2 regions of the Paenibacillus sp. FSL L8-0436 genome follow, and region 1 is predicted to be linked to the other one. Evidence: a T-box and tRNA genes for the amino acid it is inferred to sense, from the RefSeq annotation. Region 1 holds a T-box; the other holds one or more tRNA genes.
The links. A T-box is a leader RNA that pairs with one kind of tRNA and senses whether it is charged. The one in region 1 lies ahead of metG (methionine--tRNA ligase), so its partner is inferred to be a tRNA-Met.
Positions count from the first base shown of each region.

Region 2: it has a tRNA-Met gene. The T-box ahead of metG (methionine--tRNA ligase) is inferred to sense a tRNA for this amino acid. The anticodon was not compared.

Region 1 covers NZ_CP151955.1:2,975,932-2,981,469, forward strand. Annotated here, with positions in the region: gene NSS79_RS13585 (creatininase family protein) at 1-63, shown strand, start outside; gene NSS79_RS13590 (aldo/keto reductase) at 246-365, shown strand; gene NSS79_RS13595 (aldo/keto reductase) at 397-618, shown strand; gene NSS79_RS13600 (hypothetical protein) at 697-1,152, opposite strand; gene metG (methionine--tRNA ligase) at 1,374-3,038, opposite strand; T-box leader at 3,205-3,470, opposite strand; gene NSS79_RS13610 (hypothetical protein) at 3,629-3,844, shown strand; gene NSS79_RS13615 (GNAT family N-acetyltransferase) at 3,927-4,370, shown strand; gene NSS79_RS13620 (DUF3892 domain-containing protein) at 4,456-4,692, shown strand; gene NSS79_RS13625 (MBL fold metallo-hydrolase) at 4,808-5,538, opposite strand, start outside.
Region 2 covers NZ_CP151955.1:924,036-929,573, reverse strand. Annotated here, with positions in the region: gene katA (catalase KatA) at 1-1,158, shown strand, start outside; gene NSS79_RS04360 (WYL domain-containing protein) at 1,253-2,206, opposite strand; tRNA gene NSS79_RS04355 (tRNA-Gly) at 2,807-2,877, opposite strand; tRNA gene NSS79_RS04350 (tRNA-Pro) at 2,890-2,963, opposite strand; tRNA gene NSS79_RS04345 (tRNA-Arg) at 2,977-3,053, opposite strand; tRNA gene NSS79_RS04340 (tRNA-Gly) at 3,064-3,138, opposite strand; tRNA gene NSS79_RS04335 (tRNA-Leu) at 3,146-3,229, opposite strand; tRNA gene NSS79_RS04330 (tRNA-Lys) at 3,244-3,319, opposite strand; tRNA gene NSS79_RS04325 (tRNA-Gln) at 3,329-3,403, opposite strand; tRNA gene NSS79_RS04320 (tRNA-Asp) at 3,516-3,593, opposite strand; tRNA gene NSS79_RS04315 (tRNA-Met) at 3,598-3,674, opposite strand; tRNA gene NSS79_RS04310 (tRNA-Val) at 3,758-3,833, opposite strand; tRNA gene NSS79_RS04305 (tRNA-Glu) at 3,840-3,911, opposite strand; tRNA gene NSS79_RS04300 (tRNA-Ser) at 3,930-4,022, opposite strand; tRNA gene NSS79_RS04295 (tRNA-Asn) at 4,027-4,102, opposite strand; tRNA gene NSS79_RS04290 (tRNA-Ile) at 4,106-4,182, opposite strand; rRNA gene rrf (5S ribosomal RNA) at 4,240-4,356, opposite strand; rRNA gene NSS79_RS04280 (23S ribosomal RNA) at 4,435-5,538, opposite strand, start outside.

The DNA.
Region 1 (5,538 bases):
CTGTGGAACGGCTCCGTTGAAGCCATTGCAGCAATGCTGCAGGAAATTGTTCTAGCTCAGTAAAAGTTGCACAAAAGTGTGTCCGCAGCAGTTGTGTTTATGACTGTTCGGGCACTTTTTTTATTCTGACGCTGCGGGGACGCGTAACGCGTAGGCTTGCACAATGAAATAGACGCCCTAACTCCCTGAAAGCTGCTGCTAATGAAGAATCGGTAGATACGATCCGTGGATCGCTGGAGCTGGGTGTGACACTTTTTGATACAGCAGATCTTTATGGTGAGGAATACCTGCTGGGCAGGGCGCTCAAAGGCCACAGGGATAAGGCTGTAATTGCGACCAAATTCGGGGTGACGCATACTCACTAAAAACCTTGAAGTCGTCTCCCTGATTGAAGCGATGGCCGTACAAAAAGGCTGCACGACTTCACAGCTTGCTCTGGCTTGGCTGTTGGCACAGGGCGACAATGTTGTTCCGATCCCGGGGACAAAACGGCTGGGTAGAGTGAAGAAGAACCTCGGAGCGCTTCAGGTATCCCTGTCGGCGGAAGAACTTGCCCAAATCGAAAGCATCTCACCGAAGGGGGCAGTAGCCGGCGGGCGGTTTCCCGGCCAGAATTAACCTGGATAACCGGTAGAATTAGAGAAAGCATGAGGAATACAGTGGTCTTTTGCGGTACAGCCGTTTTTTTCTACAGCCTTACGATATCAACCGGGCTATAGAAAAATCGGCTTTTTTCGAGAGACGGTACCAGTTATTGTGTTCCTGCATTGATAGTTTCAATGAATTCATAATCATAGTAGAACTGACCGCCGCTTCTGCTCCGAAATCGTTGTAAATGATCAGCCTCTTGTCGGGTAAATTCCAGTAATACCGTTGAAAATTGGCATCATTGCTATACTGCCCTACACCGTAGATGCCCGCGTATTTCTCCGACAGCTTCCGGACGAGTGCTGCTCTGGCCTCTTGATCCTGTATATAATAGATGTAACCGGCGCCGCCTAACTTGTGGTTCTGCTGTTCCGGGAACAAATAGTACACCCAAGCATCGTCAAACTCCGGTGACGGATATTTATATTGCAGAATCTTTAGAGCACCATCGCCGAGATCTTTGAAATCCAACGTTTCGCTTTCCCTAACCTCGGTAATGCTCATTCCCCAGTCGGCGCTCCGAAAGGAATGCTTCATTAGAAAAGAAGAAGAAGGCAGAAAAAGTAATATACATAAAATTGGAACTAGAGTTAGAGTTTTTCTCATAGTTTCACCTTTAATAGAATTGATATCATCCCGAATAAAAAGTTGCAACTTACAGGCGGAGGCTGCCTACTACATACTAAACTCATCCTCCGCCATATAGCCAGCAGGTGTAATAAGGATTAGTTACTTAGCATCTGGCTCTCCAGCCGGGCTGTTTCCTCTTCAATCCGTACAGTATCAATGCGTTCGAAGAGCAGCTTCAGTTCATTGATGGTTTGTCCTGCCGGAACAGAGGACTGCTGCCATCCAGCCTCATCAAGGGACAAGAAGGTGCGGAGCTCATCACAGGAAAAAGGAATGAACGGATTCAGCAGATTAGCCAGATTAGCAATGATCTGTACGCAGGTGTAGAGGGTATCTCCGCAGGCGTTGCGGTCTTCCTTGATCTGCAGCCAGGGTTTCTGTTCATCAAAGTATTTATTGGCTTGGCGAATATAACCAAAGATAAACTCCAGAGCCTCCTTAAAACGCCCGGATTCGATCAGCCTGCCGGCTTCAGCGTATAAGTTGTCGAAGTTCGCTCTCCACTTAGGCTCCAGTATTCCGTCCGGCACACAACCTCCGAAGGCTTTATTTATGAAGGCCAGGCTGCGGTTTACAAAATTGCCGAAGGCGCCGAGCAGCTCGCCATTATGGCTGTGGATGAACTCCCTCCAGGAGAAGTCGGTATCACGCTTCTCGGGGCCGTTTGCAATCAGGAAGTACCGGATTGAATCCGGCTGATAGCGGCTGAGAATATCCGGTACCCAGACCGCCCAGTTGCGGCTGGTAGAGAATTTTTGCCCTTCCAGTGTCATGTATTCGCAGGCAAACAGACGGTCAGGCAAATGCAGTCCGCCCGCTCCCAATAGTATACCCGGCCAAATCAGACTATGAAAAGGCACGTTGTCTTTCCCATGTACATAATAAGCGGTTGTCTTGCCATCCTCATCGATGCTGTCGCGATTCTCCAGCCAAAAATCCTCCCAGCGGTTTCCTGTCTCTGCGGCCCACTGCTTGCTGGCGGACAGATAGCCGCTGACCGCTTCGATCCATACGTAGATTTTTTTGCCGGTGAATCCGTCTACCGGCACATCCACGCCCCAATCGAGATCACGGGTAGCCGCGCGGTCTTGAAGTCCCTCTTGCAGATAACGCTGAGTCAACCGGACGGCATTATCCCTCCAGCCCTGAGATGATGCTGCATAGTCTGCCAGTTCCTTTTGAAAGCTTGAAAGAGAAAGATAGTAATGCTCTGTAGGCCGCAGCACCGGAGGGGTTCCGCAGATTTTACAGGATCTGTCCAGCAGATCGGACGGGTCGAGCAGGGTGGAGCAGTAATCGCACTGATCACCGCGTGCCTGCTGCCCGCAGACCGGACACGTTCCCTCCACGTACCGGTCGGGTAGAAACCGCTGATCCTGCTCGCAGTAGCACTGGAGTGTTGTCTTTTTGTACAGGTGCCCGTTGTCCAGAAGTTTAAGAAATAGCTCACGAACGACCGTGTGGTGGGTTTCCTGATCTGTCCGCGTGTATAAATCGTAAGTAAAACCAAGCTTGCCGAAGCACTCCACAAATTCCTCATGATAGCGGTCGGCGAATTCGCCCGGCGTTACGCCCTCTTTGGCTGCCTGGACAGCAACCGGTGTTCCATGGCAATCGCTGCCGGACACATACAGCACCCGATCACCTTTAGCCCGGTGGTAGCGGGCCAGAATGTCACCGGGCAGAATGCTTGCCAGCCTTCCCAGATGCAGAGAGCCATTGGCGTAAGGCCACGCCCCTCCGATAAAGATATTGGACATTTTATCTCCTCCTAAAGTTTTGTGAGCATTACTCCCAGATTGTCCTTCGAACAAAACTCGCTTCGGAAGCATATGCTAAAGTTTTGTGAGCGCTACTCCCTGAATTCCCTTCCAACAAAACTCGCTCCAGAAGCATTTTTGGGCAACAAAAAAGACTCCCGTCCCCAAAAGGGACGAGAGCCTGTGCTCACGTGTTACCACCCAACTTCATCAATGCCTTGCGGCATTCACCTCTTCAGGTACGTCCGCTGTTCGCGGGTATACCCTAGCATGATAACGGATGCGGGTTCCGGCGCAGCCTACAACCCTCCTGGAGGGGTTCGATGCGCAGCTCAGAGACCATATTCCCTTGGATTTTCTTTGCTCCTTTTCAGCGGCCGGAGCTCTCTGTGAAAGATTGGCCAAGGTACTCTTTCTCTTCTTAGCTTTTGTGGTTATCCTAATTAATGGTTATCTTACGGGAGGAACGTGGTAGAAGTCAAGCGTTAAATGCAGTTTTTGAATCTGGATTCAACAAAGACCGCTGAACAGTTTAATAACCTCACGAATCGTCAAAGCTGTGTAGAGCAGAAGACGATAGGAGGGAAAAGATGCGCAGAATTAAGATATGGGAAGCGGTAGTGTGTTTAATGCTGCTTCTGACGGCAGTTGGGTGTGCTTCGTCCTATCAGGCGCCGAGTGTTGTGGAGATCCAGAGCATGACTGGCTTGGATGGAAAGGCTGAAGGTTTAGACAGCCCTTTATCGCCTGTATTGGAGGATGTATACGACCGCTCGATTTCCACTGAGGTCTATTCGGTCGAATAATGGCGCTCTTCACAGCGTAATGAAAATTCTGTATAATGGGTCAACTATCGTTTTTATATAAAGAGAGGAGACCTGTGGAAGTATGGCGGCGGAAATCGTACATGTAACGACAGATGAACAGCTCCAGATGGGACTGGACATCCGCAAAAAAGTATTTGTTGAAGAGCAAAAGGTACCGGAAGAAGAGGAAATTGATGAGTATGATGTAATCGGCGACAATGTGCATCATATCTTGCTGATGGATGAGGGTCTCCCGGTAGCTACCGGAAGATTGATTTATTATAAAGCAGGCACTGCGAAAATGCAGCGTATAGCAGTCGACAAAGACTACCGCAGCAAGGGATACGGGCGTATCCTGCTGTTGGCACTGGAGGAGCTTGCCCGTGAGCTGGGCCTCGAATCATCCATCCTTGATGGACAATGCCAGGCGGAAGACTTTTATAACAAGCTGGGGTATGAAGTGATCTCTCCAGAGCCATTCTATGATGCGGGTATTTTGCATGTGAGAATGCAGAAAACGCTGTAAACCTCAAAGTACATATTCTTTCGTTAGCAGGGCAAGCTAGAGTTGAGCCTAATGGCCAATCCAAGCGCGAAGGAGTAGATCCTAAGTGATGAACAATGAACGCGAACGGTTTACAGCGGCCCAAAGAAACGGTGACGGCGACCTGATGAAGTTCCAGACCTCTTCAGGACGTGTGCTGGACTACCAGCAAGCGCTGCAGGAGGTTCAAGCGGGAAGCATAGCCGGAGTGAATGTGTTCAAAGGCAGAGATGGCGAACTATACATCCGTGGCGATGCGGATGGCGATCCCACGAATAATCTGGATCAGCTGCCGCAGTTCTAAAACTGCATAGATAAGAACAGCCGGACAGGCAGTGTCAGTTGACACTACCCATCCGGCTTTTTTTGCAGCTTCAAGGTTATAAACTGCGGTTAATAAAGATACGGGAAACTGAACCTCAAAGCTCATATATCTCATGCTGAACAAGAAACTCCATTTCTCCGGTCATCCCCTCAAATTCAGGCTTCCGGTCGCTGTAGTGCATTAAATAGATTAACTTGCGTACATCATCAGGCAAAGACATCAGTTCCCGGAGTGTAGTATGAACCTTACCCGATCCGCTGAGCTCACAGTCGTGAAAAATCTTCCGGACGCCATGCTTGCGGACAAGCTTGATCAGCAGCTCAGGCTGGAAGGTCATATCGGCGCTGTAAAAGATATCATCATTCAGCAGCAGCGAGTAGCTGTCCCGGCCGCGAATATGCGGGGTGCGAATCAATTGCAGTGTAATTTCCGGGGAAAGGGTATAAGACTCACCTGGACGCAGGGCAGTTATATTGAACATTTCTTCGAGGGAATCTGCACGGCCTTCCTTTGAGTGAGCGCTCTTGCAGATGTGATCCCATAGCGGTTTGACCAGTGTCGCTGACAACAGCAGCTGCATTTTCCGGTTATTATCCTGCATCAACTCTAGTGCCAGCTCTTCCAGTCCGCCGACATGATCATTATGGATATGTGTGATTAGCGTCGCGTTCACCTCACGGAACGATCTCCCTAATTGATGCATGGCGAGCGGGGCCGTAGCACCACAGTCTATGAGAAGCGAGAAGTTGCCATCCAGCAGCAGCCCGTTGTTATTATAGTAGTTATTGGAAAAAGCATCACCCGTACCTATCATTTGCAGTTGTA
Region 2 (5,538 bases), 2.1 Mb from region 1:
CTGGGCTCTTCCGATACGGTCCGTGATCCACGCGGGTTTGCAGTAAAGTTCTACACAGAAGAAGGAAATTATGATCTCGTCGGCAACAATACACCGGTCTTCTTCATTCGCGATGCGATCAAATTCCCGGATTTCATCCATACCCAGAAACGTCACCCGCAGACTCATTTGAAGAATCCAAATGCTGTTTGGGATTTCTGGTCTCTATCTCCTGAATCCCTGCATCAGGTAACCATTCTTATGTCCGACCGCGGCATCCCGGCTACACTCCGTCATATGCACGGGTTCGGCAGCCACACCTTCAAATGGGTGAATGCCGAAGGCAAGGCTGTCTGGGTGAAATACCATTTCAAAACTGAACAGGGCGTAAGAAATCTTGATGTAAATCTGGCAGCACAAATTGCCGGGGAGAACCCGGATTATCATACAGAGGATTTGTTCAACGCAATTGATAAAGGAGATTTCCCGGCATGGAGACTGCATGTGCAGATTATGCCTGTAGAGGATGCAGACACGTACCGTTTCGACCCATTCGATGTGACCAAGGTATGGTCGCAGAAGGATTATCCATTAATTGAGGTTGGCCGTATGGTCCTGGACCGCAATCCGGAAAATTATTTCGCAGAAGTAGAGCAGGCTACCTTCTCTCCTGGTTCTTTTGTTCCGGGCATTGAAGCATCCCCCGACAAAATGCTGCAAGGCCGCCTATTCGCCTATGCCGATGCCCACCGCTACCGGGTAGGTGCGAATCATAACCAATTGCCGATCAACCGGCCTATTGCCGAGGTCAACAACAATCAGCGTGACGGTGCAATGAACTCTGGCAGCAACGGCGGCAGCTCTGTGTATTACGAACCTAACAGCTTCGGCGGAGCAACGGAATCTCCGCAGCATAAACCAGCTCCATACAACGTTTCCGGTCAGGCAGACAGTGTCCCTTATGATCACGATGATCATTATACACAAGCCGGCGACCTCTACCGGCTACTGAGCGAAGAGGAACGTACGCGTCTTGTCCGCAATATTGTCGGTGCCATGACTCCTGTCGAGTTCGACGAGATCAAAATCCGCCAGATCGGCCACTTTTACAAAGCCGATCCTGAATTCGGTCAGCGCATCGCCGAAGGTCTGGGATTGCCTGTACCTCTAGCTGAATAAAATCATATGCAAAACCCCGGACCTTGAGGTTCGGGGTTTCTTGTTGCCCTAAAAATGACGGTGTTTAGATCAGGATCAAGAGGATACTTTACTCCTATTCCCTATAAATACTCATCCAATGCTCCAGCCGGTGCTTTAGCTCCACTCTGGCCGATGTCGGCTCCAGGATTTCTGCATTTGGCCCGTATTGCAATATCCACTTCATGAATTCTTTTTCATTGTTCACAGTCACTTCGAACAGCAGACTGCCATCCGGCTCATCGCTCATCCACGGATGAACGAACAGTTCCTCTTCCTTAATATAACGCGCAATCTCCGGCTGGAACCGCACCTTGAACTTTATGTTTTTATTGCCGCGGTCGATGGACCAGGTATTTTTCAAATATTTCTTAATATTGAAGTTGCCCTTGTCGAAGCCCGCCTCCATTATCTCCACATCCAGAAAACGGCTGATTCTGAAGGTTCGGATGGCCTTTTTAAGGTGGCAATACCCAATGAGGTAAAAGCGCTGATCACGCGGAATCAAATAATAGGGATCGATCTCACGTTCCGTTGTCGCATCGCGCGACTGCGAGTGATATACAGCTCGGATCCGCCGCTGCTCCAGAATCGCCCCTATAATCGGCTGTAGAAAATTCCGGCTTTCTTTACGATAGGCGGGTGTGCCCATCTGAATGATGTCAGCAATGTTCTCCAGAATCCCGTTCTGCCTGGATTTCTCCTTCATATGTGTACCCATTACTTTGTCATAAGCTGTATGGAAACCCGGAGGGATTTTGTCCTCATTGAGTACAGAAGGCAATAGAGAGAATGCCAACGCTTCCTGCTCGGAAAAATCAAGCGGATAGAGAAAGAACTTGCCAAGAAACTTATAGCCGGTGCCTCTCCCCTCATTCGTAACGGGCGCAAAATGGCTGATGATCTCAAGATCCCTGTAGATCGTTCTAACGTTCACATCACATCTGAAAGCCAAATCTGTCGCCGTAATACCAGGATTAGATTGAATCGCATTAATAATTCTGAAGATTCGAATTACTTTATCTGTCATTTGAGTTGCTCCTTAATACTTCCTGATCATTGAAGCCCGATATCGTAAATCTAATATACCAGCTTCACAGACCTGTTGGCTGTCACGAAACACACTTTCCGGCAGACAAAAAAACACGAAGGAACTATCTCCCAACGTGTTCGTCAAGCTACTATTAATTAGTTTGCTTTCCCTTTACTATTAGCTATTGATCAAATGTATTCTCAACTCTTTCAGATAAAGTAAAGTAAGCAGTTTGGTGCCCATACGCTTTATGTATCTCTGTATCGTTTGAAATAGAACTGCCCGATAATACATCTAAATTAAATTTCGAATCCACCATTACTACGTCCCTTCAACTTTATTACTATCCCATGAAAAATTGGGCAATTATAACTTATAATCGGTTTATTGGAACTTATTATGTATAGTATTAAGTCGTTAATTTCTATATGCATACAGATTGCAATAACGTTAATGTTTTTATCGTATGATTCGCTGGGTAATGTCCCACTCTAACTTTGCTAATTTCACTAGACTGTAGCTGCTGCATGACTCTTGAGCACACAGCACAAAAAAAGCCTTGCATATTGCAGGCTTTTTTTGTGGTTCATTCTGTTAAGCGGGTGATGGGAATCGAACCCACGCTATCAGCTTGGAAGGCTGAAGTTCTACCATTGAACTACACCCGCATAGGTGTACAATCGGGATGACACGATTTGAACATGCGACCCCCTGGTCCCAAACCAGGTGCTCTACCAAGCTGAGCTACATCCCGTTAATATTAAAAATGGCGCGCCCTGAGAGATTCGAACTCCCGGCCTTTTGATTCGTAGTCAAACGCTCTATCCAGCTGAGCTAAGGGCGCAAAATCTATATGGAGCGGACGACGGGAATCGAACCCGCGACCCTCGCCTTGGCAAGGCGATGCTCTACCGCTGAGCCACGTCCGCAAAAACATGGTGCGCGTGAAGGGACTTGAACCCCCACGTCGTAAAACGCCAGATCCTAAGTCTGGTGCGTCTGCCATTCCGCCACACGCGCACACTTTAAAGAAATGGTGAGCCATGAAGGACTCGAACCTTCGACACCCTGATTAAAAGTCAGGTGCTCTACCAACTGAGCTAATGGCTCTCATGAAAATGGCTGGGGATATAGGATTTGAACCTATGCATGACGGAGTCAAAGTCCGTTGCCTTACCGCTTGGCTAATCCCCAATATTTATAATTAGCTAAAAACACGGAACAGGGCGGATACTCTGCACTTCGTTGCGAGATTGCAAAGTAATTCTTGCGAAGCTTATACTTCTGATCCCTGATGCCATACTAATGGCGGAACCGACGGGATTCGAACCCGCGATCTCCTGCGTGACAGGCAGGCATGTTAGGCCAACTACACCACGGTTCCAAATTGGTTGCGGGGGCAGGATTTGAACCTGCGGCCTTCGGGTTATGAGCCCGACGAGCTACCGGGCTGCTCCACCCCGCGTCAGTAAAAGTTATTGTTCCCTTTCGGTCCCAGAAAAACACCTAGAATCCATTGCGAAGCTTCAGCTTCTTAGGGAAATGTTATGGTGGAGGCTGAGGGGATCGAACCCCCGACCCTCTGCTTGTAAGGCAGATGCTCTCCCAGCTGAGCTAAGCCTCCATGATATGACCCGTATGGGATTCGAACCCATGTTACCTCCGTGAAAGGGAGGTGTCTTAACCCCTTGACCAACGGGCCATGCTTGTTGAAAATTTGTGGCGGAGAGAGAGGGATTCGAACCCTCGAGACGCTTGTGGCGCCTACACGATTTCCAATCGTGCTCCTTCGGCCAAACTCGGACACCTCTCCATAATGGCTCCCCGAACAGGACTCGAACCTGTGACAACTCGATTAACAGTCGAGTGCTCTACCAACTGAGCTATCAGGGAAAATGGTGGGCCTTAGTGGACTCGAACCACCGACCTCACCCTTATCAGGGGTGCGCTCTAACCAGCTGAGCTAAAGGCCCTTCTACCGTATACAAATATTAAGGGCAAAAAAAATACCACAGTGTGTGTGGTTGTCCGCTTGGCGGCGTCCTACTCTCCCAGGACCCTTCGGTCCAAGTACCATCGGCGCTGGAGGGCTTAACGGTCGTGTTCGGGATGGGTACGCGTGGAACCCCTCCGCTATCGCCACCAAACGGGCATTTACAGCGTAAATGCTTCAGGAACCTTGATTCCTGAAAACTGAATCCGAAACAAATCTGCGTCTTAAATTGTTGGATAAGCCCTCGACCGATTAGTATTGGTCAGCTCCATGCATTGCTGCACTTCCACCTCCAACCTATCTACCTCGTCGTCTTCAAGGGGTCTTACTAATTGGGAAATCTCATCTTGAGGGGGGCTTCACGCTTAGATGCTTTCAGCGCTTATCCCGTCCGTACGTAGCTACTCAGCCATGCTCCTGGCGGAACAACTGATGCACCAGCGGTACGTCCATCCCGGTCCTCTCGTACTAAGGACAGCTCCTCTCAAATTTCCTGCGCCCACGACAGATAGGGACCGAACTGTCTCACGACGTTCTGAACCCAGCTCGCGTACCGCTTTAATGGGCGAACAGCCCAACCCTTGGGACCTACTTCAGCCCCAGGATGCGATGAGCCGACATCGAGGTGCCAAACCTCCCCGTCGATGTGGACTCTTGGGGGAGATAAGCCTGTTATCCCCAGGGTAGCTTTTATCCGTTGAGCGATGGCCCTTCCATGCGGTACCACCGGATCACTAAGTCCGACTTTCGTCCCTGCTCGACTTGTTGGTCTCGCAGTCAAGCTCCCTTATGCCTTTGCACTCTTCGAATGATTTCCAACCATTCTGAGGGAACCTTTGAACGCCTCCGTTACTCTTTAGGAGGCGACCGCCCCAGTCAAACTGCCCGCCTGACACGGTCCCCGTACCCGATTAGGGTACCAGGTTAGAACCTAGATACGATCAGGGTGGTATCCCAACGGCGCCTCCGCAGAAGCTTGCGCTCCTGCCTCTACGGCTCCCACCTATCCTGTACAGATCGTACCCAAATTCAATATCAAGCTGCAGTAAAGCTCCATGGGGTCTTTCCGTCTTGTCGCGGGTAACCTGCATCTTCACAGGTATTAAAATTTCACCGGATCTCTCGTTGAGACAGCGCCCAAGTCGTTACGCCATTCGTGCGGGTCAGAATTTACCTGACAAGGAATTTCGCTACCTTAGGACCGTTATAGTTACGGCCGCCGTTTACTGGGGCTTCGGTTCACAGCTTCGGATTACTCCTAACCGCTCCCCTTAACCTTCCAGCACCGGGCAGGCGTCAGCCCGTATACTTCGCCTTGCGGCTTCGCACAGACCTG